Linked DNA regions of Youhaiella tibetensis. Each later gene encodes a partner of the first gene's protein in a complex. Links are inferred from orthologs where the notes say so. Each region holds a gene or a part of one and is shown on either strand. Other genes may lie near its edges.

Evidence for each region.
Region 2: the proteins of FNA67_RS08615 (region 1) and dnaG are in contact, whole or in part, in a crystal structure (PDB 2R6A), measured with the Geobacillus stearothermophilus proteins. The link is inferred for Youhaiella tibetensis from one-to-one orthologs. Residues at the interface, in WP_033016901.1 of Geobacillus stearothermophilus: Ser13, Glu15, Ala16, Gln18, Glu91, Leu92, Asp94, Ala95, Val96, Pro97, Thr98, Ala99, Ala100, Asn101, Tyr104, Tyr105, Ile108; in WP_049624496.1 of Geobacillus stearothermophilus: Lys456, Leu457, Leu458, Pro459, Ala460, Asn463, Ala464, Leu467, Leu535, Leu536, Ile537, Ala538, Gln544, Glu545, Asp548, Tyr549, His552.

The regions. Positions count from the first base shown.
Region 1 is NZ_CP041690.1:1,797,451-1,813,452, reverse strand. The notes cover bases 8,966-11,944. They hold FNA67_RS08615 (replicative DNA helicase), read left to right. Parts: upstream 8,966-9,700; coding sequence 9,701-11,188; downstream 11,189-11,944. Other genes in these bases: alr (alanine racemase), read left to right, coding at 11,203-11,944; FNA67_RS08620 (LysR family transcriptional regulator), read left to right, coding at 8,966-9,539. In the rest of the region: rpsF (30S ribosomal protein S6), read left to right, coding at 173-574; rpsR (30S ribosomal protein S18), read left to right, coding at 594-848; rplI (50S ribosomal protein L9), read left to right, coding at 937-1,530; arsC (arsenate reductase (glutaredoxin)), read right to left, coding at 1,589-1,993; arsB (ACR3 family arsenite efflux transporter), read right to left, coding at 1,990-3,045; FNA67_RS08660 (ArsR/SmtB family transcription factor), read right to left, coding at 3,062-3,415; FNA67_RS08655 (DUF1127 domain-containing protein), read right to left, coding at 3,563-3,835; FNA67_RS08650 (LysR family transcriptional regulator), read left to right, coding at 3,996-4,886; FNA67_RS08645 (MarR family winged helix-turn-helix transcriptional regulator), read right to left, coding at 4,887-5,459; FNA67_RS08640 (ATP-binding cassette domain-containing protein), read left to right, coding at 5,532-6,506; FNA67_RS08635 (hypothetical protein), read left to right, coding at 6,545-6,793; FNA67_RS08630 (ABC transporter permease), read left to right, coding at 6,790-7,548; FNA67_RS08625 (YeiH family protein), read right to left, coding at 7,549-8,544; more of FNA67_RS08620, read left to right, coding at 8,658-8,965; more of alr, read left to right, coding at 11,945-12,336; FNA67_RS08595 (DUF1697 domain-containing protein), read left to right, coding at 13,849-14,397; and 2 more genes. UniProt on the Escherichia coli protein: The main replicative DNA helicase, it participates in initiation and elongation during chromosome replication. Travels ahead of the DNA replisome, separating dsDNA into templates for DNA synthesis.
Region 2 is NZ_CP041690.1:3,192,084-3,195,266, reverse strand. The notes cover bases 276-3,183. They hold dnaG (DNA primase), read left to right. Parts: upstream 276-713; coding sequence 714-2,654; downstream 2,655-3,183. Other genes in these bases: rpoD (RNA polymerase sigma factor RpoD), read left to right, coding at 2,835-3,183; FNA67_RS15610 (DUF308 domain-containing protein), read left to right, coding at 276-564. Outside these bases: more of FNA67_RS15610, read left to right, coding at 7-275. UniProt on the Escherichia coli protein: RNA polymerase that catalyzes the synthesis of short RNA molecules used as primers for DNA polymerase during DNA replication.

The DNA.
Region 1 (16,002 bases):
CGCATTCGTTCGGCCGGGGGCTGAACGGAGGGTCGGTTATTCCGATAGGGGCACGTGCCCCGGCCTCCCGTGTTCCCGCTCTTTAGAAGACAGCTTTGACGCCTTTCTATTGGCTTCAAAGGGGCTCCGCGCCAGCGATGCGAGTTGTAACTCTAGTTTAGAAAGGCGCCTCATGGCCCTCTATGAACACATTTTCCTTGCTCGGCAGGACGTGTCCGCCCAGCAGGTCGAAGACCTGGTGAACAACCTTACGGAAGTTCTCACCGCCGGCGGCGGCAAGGTCACCAAGAACGAGTACTGGGGCCTCAAGTCGCTCTCGTACCGCATCAAGAAGAACCGCAAGGCTCATTACACCCTGCTCAACATCGACGCTCCGAGCTCGGCCGTTGCCGAGATGGAACGCCAGATGAGCATCAACGAAGACATCCTGCGCTACATGACCGTGCGCGTCGATGAACTCGAAGAAGGCCCGTCGGCCATGATGCAGAAGCGCGACGAGCGCTCTGATCGTGGCGACCGCGGCGACCGTTTCGGCGGCCCCTCGGGCGATCGTCGCCCGCCCCGTCGTGCTTAATCGGAAAGGATTCTGAGCCATGGCAATTCGTGATCTGACCACCACCCAGGCCCGTCGTCCGTTCCAGCGTCGGCGCAAGACCTGCCCGTTCTCGGGCCCGAACGCTCCCAAGATCGACTACAAGGACGTTCGCCTGCTCTCGCGCTACGTGTCCGAGCGCGGCAAGATCGTCCCGAGCCGCATCACTGCGGTTTCCGCCAAGAAGCAGCGCGAACTGGCCCGTGCCATCAAGCGCGCCCGCTTCATCGGCATCATGCCCTACGCCGTCCAGTAAGCTGGACGCAAAGGGCACTCGCTGGGGTCGCGGATGGTCTGCGGCTCCTAACCGCCTCTGAGGCGGGACAGCCAAAAGGAATTCTTCCATGAAAGTCATTCTCCTCGAGCGCGTTGGCCGCACCGGCCACATCGGCGACGAAGTCACCGTCAAGGACGGCTTCGCCCGTAACTTCCTGCTGCCCCAGGGCAAGGCCCTGCGCGCCACGGAAGCCAACCGCGCCAAGTTCGCCTCGGAACGCGCCAATATCGAAAAGCGCAATGCCGAGCGTCGCGAAGCCGCTGCCGGCATCGCGTCGGGCCTGAACGGCCATGTCGTGACCATCATCCGCCAGGCCGGCGAAACCGGCCAGCTCTATGGTTCGGTCTCCTCGCGCGACGTCGCCGACGCCCTCAACAACGACGGCTTCACGGTTGCCCGTTCGCAGGTCGATCTGGCCAACCCGATCAAGACCGTTGGTCTGCACACCGTGGCGTTGCACCTGCACGCCGAAGTGGAAGTCAACATCTCGGTCAACGTGGCCCGTTCGGAAGACGAAGCCCAGCGCCAGGCCAAGGGCGAAGACATGACCGTCTACGACTACGGCGATGACAACGACGACGAAGTTGCCGCCGAAGAAGAGCAGGAAGAAGTCGCCGGCGACGAAGCCGCCGAAGAAGAAGCCGAAGCCAACCAGGCTTAAGGCTCGCTTTCCCGCAAAGTTTGAGAAGGCCGGGGCATCGCCCCGGCCTTTGTTGTTTCTAGGGGGCCTCGATCACTTCCCCGTCTTCCTTGACGAAGCGCCCGATATGGGGATTGGGCAGGATCTCGAGCACCGCCTCGGAGGGCCGGCAGAGCCGCGTACCCTTGTCGGTAACGACGATGGGACGATTGATGAGGATCGGGTGGTCCATCATGAAATCGACGAGTTCGTCCTCGCTCCAGCGGTCGTCGCCCAGGCCCAGGGCCTCGTAGGGCGTGTCCTTCTTGCGCAGCAGGTCGCGCGCCGTGATCCCCATCGCCGCGAGCAGTTCGACCAGCCGATCGCGCGTGGGTGGCGTCTTGAGGTACTCGATGACCTCCGACTCCTCCCCGCTCTGGCGGATCATGGCCAGCGTGTTGCGCGAGGTGCCGCAGGCGGGGTTGTGGTAGATCGTGATGGTCATGGGTTAGCCTCGTTGTTGGAGGGGGCCGGCAGGCCGGCCTCGTACCAGCCCTTGGAACGGTTGACGATCCAGACCACCGAGAGCATGACCGGCACCTCGATGAGCACGCCGACCACCGTCGCCAGGGCCGCGCCGGAATTGATGCCGAAAAGGCTGATCGCGGCCGCCACGGCCAGCTCGAAGAAGTTGCTGGCCCCGATCAACGCCGAGGGAGCTGCTACGCAGTGCTGTTCGCCTGAGACGCGGTTGAGCACATAGGCAAGGCCTGCATTGAAATAGACCTGGATCAGGATCGGCACGGCTATGAGAGCGATCACCAGCGGTTGGCCGAGGATCTGCTCACCCTGGAAGCCGAAGAGCATCACCAGGGTGAGGAGCAGCGCGGTCAGCCCGACCGGCTGCAGACGCGCCAGCGTCCCCGCGAGCGCTTTCTCTCCGCCGGACGACAGGATCAGGCGGCGAAGGACCTGGGCGACCAGCACCGGCACGACGATATAGAGCCCTACCGACAGCGCTAGGGTGTCCCACGGCACGGTGATCGCGGAAAGGCCCAGCAGCATGCCGACGATCGGGGCGAAGGCCACGATCATGATGGCGTCGTTGAGGGCAACCTGGGAGAGCGTGAAGTGTGGTTCGCCGCGCGTGAGGTTGGACCAGACGAAGACCATGGCCGTACACGGAGCTGCCGCGAGGATGATGAGGCCCGCGATATAGGATTCGATCTGGTCCGCGGGCAGCCACGGGCGAAAAAGCACAGCAAGGAACAGCCAGCCCAGGAACGCCATCGAGAACGGCTTGACCGCCCAGTTCACGAAGAGCGTCACCCCGATGCCGCGCCAATGGGCGCCGACACTGCGCATGGCGGAGAAATCGATGCGCATCAGCATCGGAACGATCATGAGCCAGATCAGGACCGCCACCGGTATGTTGACGTTGGCGACCTCCAGGCCGGCTAACGCCGCAAAAGCTTGCGGAAAGACGTGCCCCAGCGCGACGCCGGCCACGATGCAAAGGGCAACCCACAGGGTCAGGTAGCGTTCGAAGCGGTTCATTATCCCTTCCTCTTGGTCAGCAGCAGTCGCTGCCGGGGCGACAGGTGGCATTGAGCTGGTCGAGCACAGGCGCGCAGACTTCCGGGTGGCCGTTGCAGCAGTCGCTGAGCATGAACAGCATCAGCTCACGGAAGGCCGCGAGGTCGGCGCGGTAGATGATCGAGCGGCTCTGCCGTTCGCCGTTCACCAGCCCTGCCCGCGCCAGCGTAGCCAGGTGGGACGACATGGTGTTCTGCGGCACGCCGAGGGCATCGGCCAATTGTCCGGCGGCTATCCCCTCCTCTCCTTTGCTCGCGAGAAGGCGAAAGACCTCCAGGCGTGTGGGCTGGGCCAGGGCGGAGAGCGATTCTACGGCGTTCTGCGTTTCCATATATCGAGAACTATCGATATATAGGCCAGGCGTCAACGCGGGACGAAAAAAAGCCGGGCGTCTTTGTCTCGGGAGGAGAAAAGAGCCCGGCAGGGTCAGGAAACTGGGCCGACGGCAAAATCGACCCGGGAGATTGGTTCCGGCGCGTTAGTACCGAAACCAAGAGCGTGCCCGACGGGAACGCCGCGCGGCGAGGTGCGCGCCGACATTGCGATCGGGATTTTCAACTGCGTCCAGAATGTCCTGGCGGGAGATGCCCAGGTCATCCAGACGGAAATCTTCAAGCTCGAGAAGACTCGCGAGCGCCAGTTTTTGTGCGCGCGCTTTGCGGCTTTTTTCAAACCAGCGCACGAGGCCCACGAGCGGGCTCTTGATAACTGCGGTCGCGGACGACCGCTCGCCTGACAGCAAGTAGGCCATTGGACTTCTCCAGATCTTTCAAAGGTCCCGCAGGGGGAGGAGCGGGAGGGGGGCGGCGGCGGCTCTGCGCCACCGATGCTGACCGGATTACGCTCTGGACTTCCATTCGTCCAACAAATACATTTCATCCCACGCATCAATTCCAGTGATGGACCCGAAGATGTCTTCACCACTCGATCTCGACCAGCTCCAGACGTTTTGCGCCATTGCCGACTGCGGCTCGTTCACCGAGGCGGCCCGGCGCGTGCACAAGACGCAATCGGCCGTTTCCATGCAGATAAAGCGGCTCGAGGAGCGTCTTGGGCAGGAGCTCTTCCTGCGCGATGGGCGCACGGTGGTCCTCACCAACGAGGGCGAAGCGCTCTATTCGCGGGCCCGCCGCATGCTGCGGCTCAATGCCGAGATCGTCGATCTGTTCTCGGACGAGGACCTGGCGGGGTCTATCCGCTTCGGCGTCCCGGACGACTATGCGGTTCGGCTGCTGCCGGTGATCCTGTCAGGGTTCCAGCGCACCCATCCGCGCATCATGGTGGAAGTGAGCTGCCAGCCGTCCGAGGAGCTTCTCGATGGCATGACGCGCGGGCGCTACGACCTGATCGTCTTCACCCAGGGCACGCACCAGGAATTCGGCGAACTCTTCCGCACCGAGCGGATGTTCTGGGTCGCCTCCCATGGCGGGCGCGCCCTGGCGACCGATCCCCTGCCCCTGGCGTGCGGCGGCCCCTCGTGCTGCTGGCGCGGCAATGCCACCGATGTGCTCAACCGGGCCAATCGCGACTACCGGGTCGCCTATACGTCCTCCAATGCCACGGCCATCGCCAGCGCCGTGCTGGCCGACCTCGCGGTGGGCTTCCTCCCCGAGAGCGCCCTGCAGCCGGGCATGCGTGTCATCTCCGAGGAGAAGGGCCTGCCCCGTCTTCAGGATGCGCAGATCGCCATCATGCGCGCCAGCCACGCCTATGGCGGCATCTACGACGCCCTGGCGACGCATATCGTGGCTGCGATGGGGAACCTTGAAGGCCACGAGCAGCAGGCCGAAGCGGCCGAGTAGTCACTCGCCACTCAAGCCCGGCAATCCCTCCACTGCCTCGACGAGCTCGTCCGCGCTGCTCAGCGCGGCGCGCTCGAAGGCGCGCGCCTGGATGAGGCGGTGCTTGAGGTCGTTGCCGCGCGGATCGATGTGCTGCTTGAGGATATCGGCCATGTGCCGCTGCACCAGCGCCCCCGCCTCGAGGAACCGCACGATCGCAGCGACCTGGTCGGGCTCGAAATTGGCCAGCATCTGCGGGCCCAGCGTCTCGTAGTGCCCGAAAATGCGCTCGACTATGGCCTTGGTGGCGTCGGTGGTTTCGATCCAGACCTTGCGCCGGTCGTCCCCGTCGCGTGAGCGCTGGACGTAGCCGGCATTTTCCAGGCGATCGATGACCACCGTCACCGCCCCGGTGGTCAGCCCGCTCTCGGTGGCGAGCTGGCCGGCGGTGATGCGGCCGAACCGGTCGATAATGTCCACGCAACGTCCGTCGGTTCTGTTGATTCCCAAAAACTGGCTCAGGGCCTCGTCGAAAATGTCCGCCGCCGCCTGGTTGGCCCGCATTGCACCGGCCAGCCGGTCATAGGCGGACAACGGGATATCTCTTGACTCTTTGATATCTTTATTCATAAGATAATTATACAATAAGATTTTCACGAGGTCCAGATGACTGTCGCGGCTGCGGGTGAGACCATAATCGAAGCCAAGGGCCTCAAGCGCACCTACAAGGCACGCAAGACCCTGGTCGAAGCGGTGCGCGGCGTGGACCTGACGGTGCGCAAGGGCGAGATCGTCGGGTTCCTCGGCCCGAACGGCGCCGGCAAGACCACGACTCTCAAGATGCTGACCACCCTGCTCGAGCCGACTGGCGGCAGTGCCGTGGTTGCCGGCAGCGACCTGCGCACCGATCCTGTCGGCGTGCGCCGCAAGATCGGCTATGTGAGCCAGGCCGGCTCGACCTCGCCGGAGGCCCGCGTCGGCGAGGAGATCGTGTCCCACGCCCGCCTCTACGGGATCGAGCCCAGTGTCTCGCGCCAGCGCGCCCAGGAACTTCTCGCCGCTCTTGACCTCGCCGACATCTGGGAGCGCAATTGCGGATCCCTCTCCGGCGGGCAGCGGCGGCGGCTCGACATCGTGATGGGGCTGATCCACCAGCCCGTGCTGGTGTTCCTGGACGAACCCTCGACCGGTCTCGATCCGCAGAGCCGGGCGAACCTGTGGACCCACATCCGCAAACTGCGCGACGATCTGGGCACCACGGTTTTCCTCACCACCCACTACATGGACGAGGCTGATTCCCTTTCCGACCGCATCCTGATCATCGACCAGGGCCAGATCGTTGCCGAAGGCACGCCGGCCGAACTCAAGAAGCGGGTTTCGGGCGACACCATCACCCTGACGCTGCGTACAGAGGAAGACGCGGCGCAGTCCGCCGCCATTGCCGCCAGGGCGAACGGCGCCGATACGCCTTCGGTCGAAGCCAATGTGGTGCGCTTTCACGTACCGGACGGCGCTTCCGCCCTGCCCCATGTCCTCTCGGACCTGGTCAAGGCCGGCATCGAAGCCATCGGGGTCGAGGTTAACCGGCCCACGCTCGACGATGTGTTCCTAACCCTCACCGGAAGGTCGCTCCGCGACTAGATGAAATGAAGGTCGCCACGCGACCGGGACAAGATGAAATGACGCTCACGCGACAACAAAGCCAGACGATCGTGCGCACCATGGCCCAGGTCATGAACGACCTCGACCGCTCCTGGCTTGAACTCAAGGGCAAGTGCTCGGACGCCGATTTCGCCGAGTATGGGCGCAAGGTTTCGGCGGCGCTCGAAAATCTCTCCTGCGAAGTGCTCGTGCCGATCTTCCAGGAACATCCCGAACTCGAGCCGCTTGCGGACGAGGAACTGGCGAACCTGGGGCAGGACCAATGACTTTCCTTCGCGACACCTGGATCATCTTCTCGCGCGCCATGCTGCTGTCCGTACGCCAGCCGCTCTGGGTGCTGATCGGGCTGATGCAGCCCATCCTCTACCTGACCCTGTTCGGTCCGCTCCTGCAGACCGTCGCCGCGAATTCGGGTTTTGAAGGCGACGCCTGGCAGGTCTTCGTCCCCGGCCTGCTCGTGCAGCTCGGGATCTTCGGCGGCCTCTTCGTCGGCTTCGGGATCATCGCCGAGTGGCGGTCGGGCGTGATCGACCGGCAGATGGTGACGCCTGCTCCGCGCACCGCCCTCATCGCCGGGCGCACGTTGCGCGATGTCGTGGTGATCGTCGTGCAGGCCATCGTCCTCGTGGCCGCTGCCTATTTCTTCGGCCTGCGCGTGCCGCCCGCGGCACTGGTGATCGGCCTCGTGCTCATCGCCCTCCTCGGAGCAGCCTTCAGTTTCATCTCCAATGCCATCGGCATGGCGACCAAGAGCGAGGATGCGCTGGCGCCGCTGGTCAACGCGCTGGCGCTGCCCATCCTGCTGCTCTCGGGCATTCTCCTGCCGATGACGCTGGCGCCGCGCTGGCTCCAGGTGCTCTCGGATTTCAATCCGTTCAAGCACATCGTGGACGCGTTGCGTGCGGTGTTCCGGGGTGATTTTACCAGCCCCATCGTCTTTATCGGCCTGGGCCTTGCCGTGGTGCTCGTCATCATCGGCGCCTGGTTCGGCAATCGCGTCCTGGCGGCGCAAACCAAGTAGTCAGCCGACCAGGAGTATGGCCACGATCGCGAGGCCTGCGAGGAGCAGCAGCGAGCCTCCCGCTGCCAGGCTAGCCGGACCGCCGGCCTTTCGCAGGGCCCGCAGGTCCACCCCGAGCCCCAGCGCCGCCATCGAGACCGCCGTGAGGGCATGCGCGCCCACGGCGCTCGCCTCGGAGGCTCCGTCGGGCACGATACCCGCAGTGCGGGCCGCCATCAGGCCGACGAAGCCGACGATGAACCAGGGCACCATCTCGCCCAGCCTCGGCCCCTTGCCTGCACCGCCCCGATTGACCAGCGCCGCGAGCACGCAGACCGGCCCGAGCATGAGCACGCGCGTGAGCTTGACGATGGTGCCCGTGTGAAGCGCCACCAGGCTCGCGGCCGACGTGGCGGCCACGACCTGCGGCACGGCGTAGACGGTCAAACCCGCAAGGATGCCGAAGCGCGCGTCGGAAAAGCCCATCGCCGCCGCCAGCACCGGCAGCAGCAGCACCGTCAGTATTCCCAGCACCGCGGTGAACCCTACCGAAGCCGCCACGTCCTCGCCCTTGGCACCGATTACCGGCGCCACCGCGGCGATTGCGGAATTCCCGCAGATCGAATTGCCGCAGGCAATGAGCGTGGCCAGCTTCGGCTCAAGGCCCAGGAGCCGGCCAAGGGCATAGCTCGCGGGAATGCTGATGGCCACGACCGTAACGATGGCCAGCAACATAGGCAGGCCAGCCGCGTAGATCGCCGTCGCGCTCGTCGTGGCGCCCAGCAGCACCACCCCGATTTCGAGCAGTGTCTTGGCCGAAAATGTCAGCCCTGCCCCATAGCGCTCGGGCGGACGCCAGAGGGTGCGAATGAGGCTACCTGCGAGAATCGCCACCACGAGCGTATCGAACCAGTTGCGCCCCAGGAGCGCCGCCTGCGCCCGGTCGATCCCGAATGCGCCCAGCGCCACCGCCGCGCTAAGCGCAACTCCGGGAAGCACGGTTTGGGGGAATGGCATTCTCAAGATGGCGGGCACGGCGAGTATTCCTTTCGCCCCGCAACCTCGCTCGCCGCTTCCAAACGGTCCAATGGATTGTTATCGTCGTTTCAATCGTCTTTTTCGTTTGATTTATGACCCTCGAACAATTGCGCATCTTCGTGGCAGTCGCAGACCGGCAGCATGTGACCCGTGCTGCCGCCGACCTCCACATGACCCAATCGACAGCCAGCGCCGCCCTCGCCGCGCTGGAGGAGCGTCATGGCACCCGGCTTTTCGACCGCATCGGGCGCGGCCTGGTGCTCAACGAGGCGGGGCGCACTCTTCTGCCCTACGCGCGCGAAGTGCTTGCCGCCGCCGCCCGCGCGCAGGAGGCGTTGCAGGATCTGGCGGGCCTGCGTCGCGGGTCGCTGCGGCTCGGCGCCAGCCAGACCGTTGCCAGCTATTGGCTGCCGCCCCGGATGGTGCGCTTCTCCGAATCCCACCCGCTGATCGAGCTGACGCTTGAGGTACACAACACCTCCCAGGTCGCCGCCGCCGTCCTGAGCGGGGAGGCCGATCTCGGGCTTGTCGAGGGACCGGTGCGTATCGCCGAATTGGCCGTCACCGAGATCGCCACCGACAGCATGGCGCTGGTCGCGGCGGCCGATCATCCCCTGGCCAGGCGCCGGTTCGACCTCGCGGACCTGCGCAACCAGCGCTGGGTGCTGCGCGAAGTGGGCTCGGGCACGCGTCAGGTCGCGGAAGAATCGCTGCAGCGCCTGGGTCTCGCGTCCGGCGATATCCGCATCGCACTCGAACTGCCCTCGAACGAGGCCGTGATCGCCGCAGTCCGCGGCAGCGGCATGCTCACGGTGCTTTCGGAGGTTACCGTCGCCGCCGCGCTCGCGACCGGGGCGCTCGTGCGCCTGCCGGTCGAACTGGCGACCCGCGCCTTCTCGCTCGTTACCCACCGGCAGCGCCAGCAAAGCCCGGCGGGAGAGGCTTTTGCGCGCATGCTCCTGGCGGAGCGCTGAGTCTATTTTCCGCCACATCGGTCACATGGCGGAGATCAACAACCACTCGTTCGGTTTTCCCCGCTATCCTTGCACACCACAGCGCGCGTGATTCTCTTTCGGCAAGCTTTGCCCGAGCCCCCGCGCAGCGTAAGAAATCCTTAAGGATCGGGAACTGACCAATGGCAGAACAGCAATTGCGGCTCGTCCGCCCTGAGGACGAAAAGGCGTATCGCCTGGCGCCACACAACGTGGAGGCCGAACAGGCGCTCCTGGGCGCTATCCTCGTTAACAACGAAGCCTTCTATCGGGTCTCGGACTTCCTCGAGCCCGACCATTTCTACGAGCCGATTCACCGCCAGATCTATGAGGTCTGCGGCAAGATCATCCGTGCCGGCAAGATCGCGACCCCGCTGACGGTCAAGACGTTCCTGCCCGATACGCTGCTGCCCGAAGTCACCATGCCGCAATACCTGGCCAAGCTGGCCGCGGAGGCGACGACCGTCATCAATGCCAGCGACTATGGCCAGTCCGTCTATGACCTGGCGCTGCGCCGCAACCTCATCGTCATCGGGGAGGAAATGACCGCGACGGCCTATGAGGCCGACGTGGAGATGACGCCCGAAAAGCAGATCGAGGAGGCCGAACGCGCCCTCTACGACCTGGCCGAAAAGGGCCGCTACGATGGCGGCTTCCAGCCCTTCAACGCGGCCCTCAAGGACGCCATCTCGATGGCGGGCGAAGCCTATGGGCGCGATGGGTCGCTTTCGGGCCTTGCGACCGGCCTCACCGACCTCGACCGCCTCATGGGCGGGCTGCAGCGCTCGGACTTGATCATCCTCGCGGCGCGTCCTGCCATGGGCAAGACCTCGCTTGCCACCAACATCGCCTTCAACGTCGCCAAGTCCTGGAAGACGGCGGTTCAGGCCGATGGCCACATGAAGACGGTCGATGGCGGCGTCGTGGGCTTCTTCAGCCTCGAAATGAGCTCGGAACAGCTGGCTACACGTATTCTCGCCGAGCAGGCCGAGATCTCGTCCTCCGATATCCGCCGCGGCAATATCCATGAGAGCCAGTTCTCCAAGCTCGTGGATACGTCCAACCTGATGGCGCAGGTGCCGCTTTTCATCGACGATACCGGCGGCATTTCCATCGGCCAGCTCGCCGCGCGTGCCCGGCGCCTCAAGCGGCAGAAGGGCCTCGACCTCCTGATCGTGGATTACCTCCAGCTCCTTTCCGGTTCCAAGAAGTCCTCGGACAACCGCGTGCAGGAACTGACGGAAATCACCACGGGCCTGAAGGCCCTGGCCAAGGAACTGGAGGCGCCGATCATCGCGCTCTCCCAGCTCTCCCGCCAGGTGGAAGCGCGCGAGGACAAGCATCCGCAGCTCGCCGACCTTCGCGAATCCGGTTCCATCGAGCAGGACGCCGACGTGGTGCTCTTCGTTTATCGCGAGGAGTACTACCTCAAGAACAAGGAGCCCAAGGAAGGGACTCCCGAGCACCTCCAGTGGCAGGCCGAAATGGAACAGGTGCATGGACGCGCAGAAGTGATTATTGGTAAGCAGCGCCATGGACCTACGGGCACGGTCCAGCTCCAGTTCGAAGCCAACCTGACGCGCTTCGGCAATCTGGCGCGCTCCGACTATCTGCCCGAACGCATGGAATAGGTTCGGACCACGACATGGCTATGCCACCCTCCCCCGTCACCAGTGGGCGTCTGACGATCGACCTGGCGGCGCTGGCCCGCAACTGGCGCGCGCTCGACAAGGTCAGCGCCGGCGCCCTGACCGGTGCCGTCGTCAAGGCGGACGCCTATGGCACGGGCCTCGAGCAGTCGAGCCGGGCCTTCTATGCCGCTGGAGCCCGCTTCTTCTTCACGGCCACGGTTGATGAGGCGATAGCGCTGCGCGCAACCCTGCCCAAGGCCCACATCTTCGTGCTGGGCGGGCTCTATCCGGGCGCCGCCAGCCTCTATGTCGAGCATCGCCTGATGCCGGCGCTTTGTTCGCTCCCGATGCTCGAAGAATGGCTGGCCGCCTGCGTCTCACGCAACGAAGCGCTGCCCGCTGCGCTGCATTTCGATACCGGCATGGGCCGCACCGGCTTCCGGCTCAACGAGGCCAGCATCGTTCGCCGCCAGATCGATTCCCTGGGCTTCGCCCCGCAGATGATCATGAGCCATCTCGCCTGTGCCGATACGCCGGCGCACGAGAAGAATCGCACCCAGCTTGCCCTCTTCCAGTCGGTGATGGCGCAGTTCCCCAATGTCCCGGCCTCGCTCGCCAATTCGGCCGGGCTCATGACCGGTCGCGACTACCATTTCCAGATGGTGCGCCCGGGCATCGCCCTCTATGGCGGCCGCGCCGTCAGCGGCCGACGCAATCCGATGTCGCAGGCGGTGACGCTCGAAGTGCCGATCCTGCAGGTCAAGGAAGCGCGGACCGGGGAGACCATCGGCTACGGCGCTGCCTACAACCTCAATCGCGACAGCCGCATCGCCGTCCTCGGCATGGGTTACGCCGATGGCTTCTTCCGGAGCCTTTCGGGCACCAACTCGCGCCCCGGCGGCAAGGTCGCCTATCGCGGCAAGGTGCTCCCGATCATCGGGCGCATCTCGATGGACCTGGCGGTCGCCGACATCACCGATCTCGGCCACGACCTGCCGCTGCCCGGCGAGATGATGGAAGTGCTCGGCCCCAGCATCACGGTGGACGATCAGGCCGATATCGCCGGCACCATCGGCTACGAGATCCTGACTTCGCTGCGACTGGGCCGCTTCACCCGGCACTATGTCGGCATGCCGGAAGAAGAGTAAGCCCCCCTCACGGGGCCTCGCTCCTCGACCCACCCCGATCTTCCCCGGCCGCATAGCCGGGGCCCCGCGGATGCCTCCACTCGCGTGGAGGAGTGCAATCGGCCCCGCCTCTCCGCCCGGGGAAGCTCCGGGTTGGCGACTAGGCGGCGTGGACAAATTGCAGCAGTTTGAAAATGGCTCATTGTGTGATTTCCATCGCCTTGGTTAGATGAGGCATGCAAGCAGCCACACGCTCCTCTTGGAAGACGCTCCCCCTCCCAGCGCAGCGGGATAGCATCGACCTTGCACTACTGTATTCTGACGCCGAGGGCGAGAGGATCAGGCTTGGACACGTCCCGCAGGATATGGACGATAAGTGGTTCATATTTTTTGAGAATGGCTGGCTCTATTTTCATCGTTCGTGGACAGGGGCCTGCATTTATGGCGTCCGTCTCGATGGTTCACCGAATGGTGTTCGGGTGACTGATGCGTGGGTCAGCGGGGATAAGGAGCAATACCGATCTCCCGGCCCTGAGCACGATGCTCGTCTGGTCCAGCAACTCATCTCAGGCCGCCTGCTGTCATAAGATCGGCATACACTGCCAACCTTGCGCGACGGCCATTGACGCCGTCTCGCTGTGTTGATTCAAGGCTGCTTTTTGGAGGCAGGCTTGAGCAGGGGCGATCTCACCGAGGCGGAATGGCGCGTTCTGAAGGGCCTGCTGCCAATCGAACCTGAGAACCGTGGTCGTGGTAGGCTGCCCGAGCAGAACCGTTCAATCAACAACGGCATTCTCTGGCGGCTGCGCTGCGGCGCTCCGTGGCGCGATGTCCCGCCCAAATATGGTAGCTGGAACACGATCTATCGACGTTCCGGCGGTGGAGCGAGGCCGGAGTCTGGGAGGCCGTTGCCGTGACGTTGGCCGAGATCATGGCAGACAGCGATCACTACAGCACCGACAGCACCACCGTTCGCGCCCACGTCTCGGCAGCGGGCGGAAAAGGGGGACTCATCGACGCGCTCTTGGCCGCTCGCGGGGCGGGTTCACCAGTAAGCTTCACTGTCTGGCTGATGCCCTTGGGCGACCAGTCGCCTTCCATCTGACCGGCGGCGAGGCGGCAGATTGCAAGGCCTATGATGATTTGATCGATCTGCCTGAGCAGGCACCCGACGCTTTCCTTGGAGACAAAGGCTATGATGCCGACGCCATCCGCGCCGATCTTGCCGAACGGAAGATCAAGGCCGTCATCCTTGGCCGGTCAAACCGCCGCGTGACGATCGAGTATAGATCGTGCGCTCTACAAGCAGCGCAATCGGATCGAACGTATGTTCGGCCATCTCAAGATCAATCGCGCCATCGCCACCCGCTACGACCAGCTTGCCAACGGCTTCCTCGGCATGGTCCATCTCGCCACCGCCAGATACTGGCTCAAATTTGTCCACGCCGACTAGCTCAGCGCCCCGATGTTCCCATTTCGTTCTTGCCCTTCCGCGCAATCTCCGTTATCGCTGCCTGATACGGGGAGCCGGCCATGAACACTTACGTCATCCTGCTGCGGGCGATCGGGCCGATCACCCACAAGGTGATGTCGATGGCCCGGTGGCGTGACGCCGTCGCGGCGGCCGGCTTCGAGGATCCCGTCACCTACCTCGCCACCGGCAACATGATCGCGAGCGGTCCCGGCAGCATCGAAACTGTCTCCGAGCGGATGAACGGCGTGGTGGCCGATCTCGGGCTCGGCCCGTCCAATGTCGCCGTCGTGCGTCGCCCAGCCGAATTGCGCGCCGTGCTCGAGGCCAATCCGTTCCCCGAGGCTGCCGCCGAGCGCCCGAGCCAGATGCAGGTCTTCTGCTTCGCCGACCGCCGCCCCGATTTCGGCTGGACGGCCGACCATGGCGGGCCGGAGCTCTTTGCAGTGGTGGACGGACATCTGGTGGTCGATTATTCCGGCCGCATCTCCGAAAGTTCGCGCCTCGGCAACCTGATCGAGAAGCGCTGCGGCCCCGGGACCGGCCGCAACTGGAATACCCTGCGGGGCCTCGTCGAACGCGCCGGCGCCCGCGAACAAAAGGACACGTGATTGGCCAAGAGCAAATCCAGCTTCATCTGCCAGGCTTGCGGTTCGGTCTATCCGCGATGGGTCGGCCGCTGCGAGAGCTGCGGGGAATGGAACACGATCGTCGAGGAGCTCGTGGACAGCGGGGTCGGTGCCGGCCCGAAATCGGCCAAGGCCAATGGCCGGCCGACCACGCTCGTACCCCTGGCCGGCGAAACCGAGTCCGCCGCGCGCGTCGTCACCGGCATTGCCGAACTTGACCGGGTGACCGGCGGCGGGTTCGTTATGGGCTCGACCATCCTCGTCGGCGGCGATCCGGGCATCGGCAAATCCACCCTCCTCCTCCAGGCGGCCGCCGCGCTCGGCGATGGCGGCAAGCGCGTCATCTACGTCTCAGGCGAAGAGGCCATCGCCCAGGTGCGCCTGCGGGCGCAGCGCCTCGGCCTTGGCGACAAGCTCGTGCACCTGGCAGCCGAAACCAATGTCGAAACCATCCTCGCCACGCTCGAGCACGGGGAAGCGCCCGACCTGGTCATCATCGATTCCATCCAGACGCTGTGGACCGATCGGGTCGAGAGCGCCCCGGGTACCGTTACCCAGGTGCGCACTTCCGCCCAGGCGCTGACCCGTTTCGCCAAGAAGTCGGGCGCCGCCGTGGTCCTGGTCGGGCACGTCACCAAGGACGGCCAGATTGCCGGACCGCGCGTGGTCGAGCACATGGTCGATGCCGTGCTCTATTTCGAGGGCGATGCCAGCCACACGTTCCGCATCCTGCGCGGGGTGAAGAACCGCTATGGCGCCACCGACGAGATCGGCGTCTTCGAGATGACGACCCTCGGCCTCGCCCAGGTCGCCAACCCTTCCGCGCTGTTCCTCGACCAGCGCGACGAAGGCGCCGCAGGTTCGGCCGTGTTCGCCGGCATGGAGGGCACGCGCCCGATCCTTATCGAGATCCAGGCACTGGTCGCCCCTTCCCCGCTCGGCACCCCGCGCCGCGCCGTCGTCGGCTGGGATTCCTCGCGCCTCTCGATGATTCTGGCCGTGCTCGAGACCCGCTGCGGCGTCCGCATCGGCGCCAACGACATCTATCTCAACGTCGCCGGCGGTCTCAAGATCAACGAACCGGCGGCCGATATCGCGGTGGCCGCTGCGCTCATCTCCTCGCTCACCGATGCGCCCCTGCCCTCCGACTCGGTCTATTTCGGGGAAGTCTCGCTCGCCGGTGGCATCCGGCCGGTCGTGCATGCGGGCCTGCGGCTGCGTGAAGCGCAAAAGCTCGGTTTCTCAGCGGTTTCGACCGGGCGGCTCACCAATGGCGACAAGAATTCCGGCCTGACCGTCAGCGAATTCACCAACCTTGCCGAACTCGTCGGGCGCATCGCCGCCAATGGGCGTCGGCGCCAGCAGCCGGCCGAGGTCGAATAGACGGGCTGACGTCTCCACCGAATTCCCCTAGGTTGCCCCCATGCTTATCGCCGCTCATGTCCGCTCGATCCTCCTCGACTATTGGGATCCCAATTCCATCCGCAACGTGCCCAGGGCCAAGGGCGAGTATGACGCCTATATCGGCCAGATCCTGCGCGACGTCGCCGCGGGCGCCTCGGCCGAGCGGGTGGCGCGATACCTGTT
Region 2 (3,183 bases), 1.4 Mb from region 1 along the record:
GGTACAATGACGGATATAGTCGACGGCCAGTCTTCTGGCTTCTGGGCGATTGCCATTCGCGGCGCGGTCATGGTGGTGGCGGGGCTGCTGGCCCTCTTCGCGCCATTGCTGGCGCTGGCGACCCTGGTGATGATCGGTGGCGCGCTCATGATCATCGATGGCGGCCTCGGACTTTGGGGCCTGCTCTTCGGCGGCAAGCGGACGCAGAGCTTCTGGGCATCGGTCAGCCGGCAGCTGCTGGCGGTGATCGCCGGCATCCTGGTGGTGTCGTTCCCCATGACCTCGGCATCCATCGGGGTTTCGGCCATCGTCTGGATCGTGGGGATCCTGGCCGTGGTCGTGGGGGCGCTCGAAGTCTATGTCGCCTTCATCAGCCGCAAGCTCATGCGGGAAGGAGCCTATTGGCCGTCGATCCTGAGCGGCATCGCCTATATCGCGTTCGGCGTGCTGATCATGGTCATGCCGCTGACGAGCGCCACGATCGTGGTGCGGCTGGTCGGGCTGCTGGTGCTGCTCTATGGGCTCTTCCAGCTCTACCTGGCCTGGCAGTTGCGCCGGGTGTGAGCGCTCACTGGCGGGAGGGCTCCCTCCCGCCTTCTGCCCGCCAGCAATCCTGGCGTACTGAAGGACAGCGGGGATAACTTCGGTCCCTGAGGCCAAAAACCGCGTTTGTCGCGGGTGACAAGGCGGGAGCGGACGCTTACTTATCCCTCATGCGCTTCTCCGACAGCTTCCTGGATGAAATCCGTCAGCGCCTGCCGATTTCGCAGGTGGTGGGCGAGCACGTTCTGTGGGACAAGCGCAAGAGCCAGCCGGGTCGCGGCGACTTCTGGGCGTGCTGCCCGTTCCATGGCGAGAAAAGCCCGAGTTTCCATGCCGACGACCGGCGCGGCAGCTATCACTGCTTCGGGTGTGGCGCCCATGGCGACCATTTCCGGTTCCTGACCGAAAAGACCGGCATGAGCTTTCCGGAGGCGGTAGAGCGCCTGGCCGGGATGGCGGGCGTGCCGATGCCGGCGCGCGACGAGCGCAGCGAGCAGCGCGAAGCGGCGCGGCGCTCGCTCTATGACGTGATGGAACTGGCGACCAAGTATTTCGAGGCGGCGCTGGTCCACAATATCGGGGCGCGGGCGCGCGGCTATCTTTTCGAGCGCGGGGTTTCGGCGCAGGCGCAGGCGCGGTTCCGGCTCGGTTTCGCCCCGGACAGCAGCAACGGGCTCAAGGAGCACCTGGCGCTCAACGGGGTGACGGCCCAGGAGATGGTGGATACCGGGCTGGTGGTGGTGCGCGAGGACAACCCGCTGCCCTATGACCGCTTCCGCAACCGCGTGATGTTCCCGATCACCGATTTCCGCGGGCGGGTGATCGCCTTCGGCGGGCGCGCCATGTCGCCGGACGTGCCGGCCAAGTATCTCAACTCGCCCGAGACCGAACTCTTCCACAAGCGGCAAACGCTCTATAACGGCCAATCGGCGCGGCAGGCGGCCCATGACGGCAAGACCGTGATCGTGGTCGAGGGCTATCTCGACGTCATCTCTGCGGTGATGGCCGGGTTCGAGGGGGCCGTGGCGCCGCTGGGTACCGCGATGACCGAAGAGCACGCCGCGCTGCTCTGGCGCATGAGCGACTGCCCGGTACTGTGCTTTGACGGCGACAGCGCCGGCCAGCGCGCCGCCGAACGGGCGGCAGGCATCGTGCTGCCGCTGCTCAAACCCGGACAGACGGTCAAGATCGCCACGCTTCCCGAAGGGCTCGATCCGGACGACCTGATCAAGAAACACGGGCGGGACGCTTTTGCCGACGTGATCGAGCGGGCGGTAACGCTGTCGGACACGGTCTGGAACATCGAGACGCGCGGGGTGCTGCCCGAGACGCCAGAGGCGCGCGCGGCGCTCGAGGCACGGCTGCGCGAGCGCGCCAATTCGATCGCCGACGCCTCGGTCAAGCGCCACTACATGCAGGCGTTCGACGAGAAGCTGCAGGCGTTTTTCGCGCCGGCGCGTGCCGCCCGGTTCGAGGGGCGGCAAGGCGGCGGAAAGGGCAATTTCCGGCAGGGCGGCAACAGGGGCACCTCGGCCCGCGGTACGCCGCGGCTGGTGGTCTCCGATACGCTGCGCAATTCGCGGCTGCTCAAGCCAGGGCTGACGGCCGATGCGACGCCGCGCGAGGCCACCATCATCCTCAGCCTCGTCAACCACCCGCAACTGGCCGAGGCCCGGCTCGAAATGCTGGCGGCGCTCGACTTCGAAACGCCCAATGCGCGGGGCCTGCTGACCACCATCCTCGACCTGGTGTCGCACGATCACGAGATCGATCGCGAAGCATTGATCGCGGCGCTGGGCGTGCGCGGGTTCGGCGAGCCGCTCGAGCGCATGCGGCGGCTGCTGGCCCGGCAGGGCGTGTGGCAAATCGGCGAAGAAATCGCACAAACCGACGCGGAAACCGGCCTTGCGCACGCGCTAGCCTTGCATAACAAGAAAGTTCAGCTAAATAGGGAATTGAAAGCAGCCGAGTTGGCGCTGGGCGAAGACCCGAGCGAAGAAACCTTTGAGAGGCTGCGGGACATCCAGAACCAGATAACCACTGTCGATGGCACAGAGGCATTGATCGAAGGATTTGGTTCGCTATCGGGACGTGCAACACGCAGTTTCTAGGGAATAGGCCCTGGGAGCGGCGCGTCGCACGGTTTCGCTTATGAGCGAATCACTTCCGAATGCGAACGCGGAACCGGCTCCGTTAACTGCTGGTTTACCACTCCTTTATCTTTCCTTGAGCTATCCCCACTTATGAGCATTGCCGGCACCCGACGAACTAACGGGGCCAGGGAGCATCAGATGGCCACTAAGGCAGCAAGCGCGAACAAGAAAGAAACCGAGAAGCCGGAAGCCGGGTCCGCCCCCGAGACTCCGGATACCTCGCCACTCGACCTTTCCGATGCCGCGGTCAAGAAGCTGATCAAGGTCGCCAAGAAACGCGGCTATGTCACCTATGAGGAAGTGAACTCGGTTCTGCCATCCGAGGAAGTCACGTCCGAACAGATCGAAGACATCATGGCCATGTTCTCGGACATGGGCATCAACGTCGTCGACGAGGATGAGGTCGAAGAGGCCGAGCCCGATTCCGACGAAGAGAGCACCGAAGTCGCCGAACGCACGGGGACGGCGGTCGCCAGCAAGTCCAACA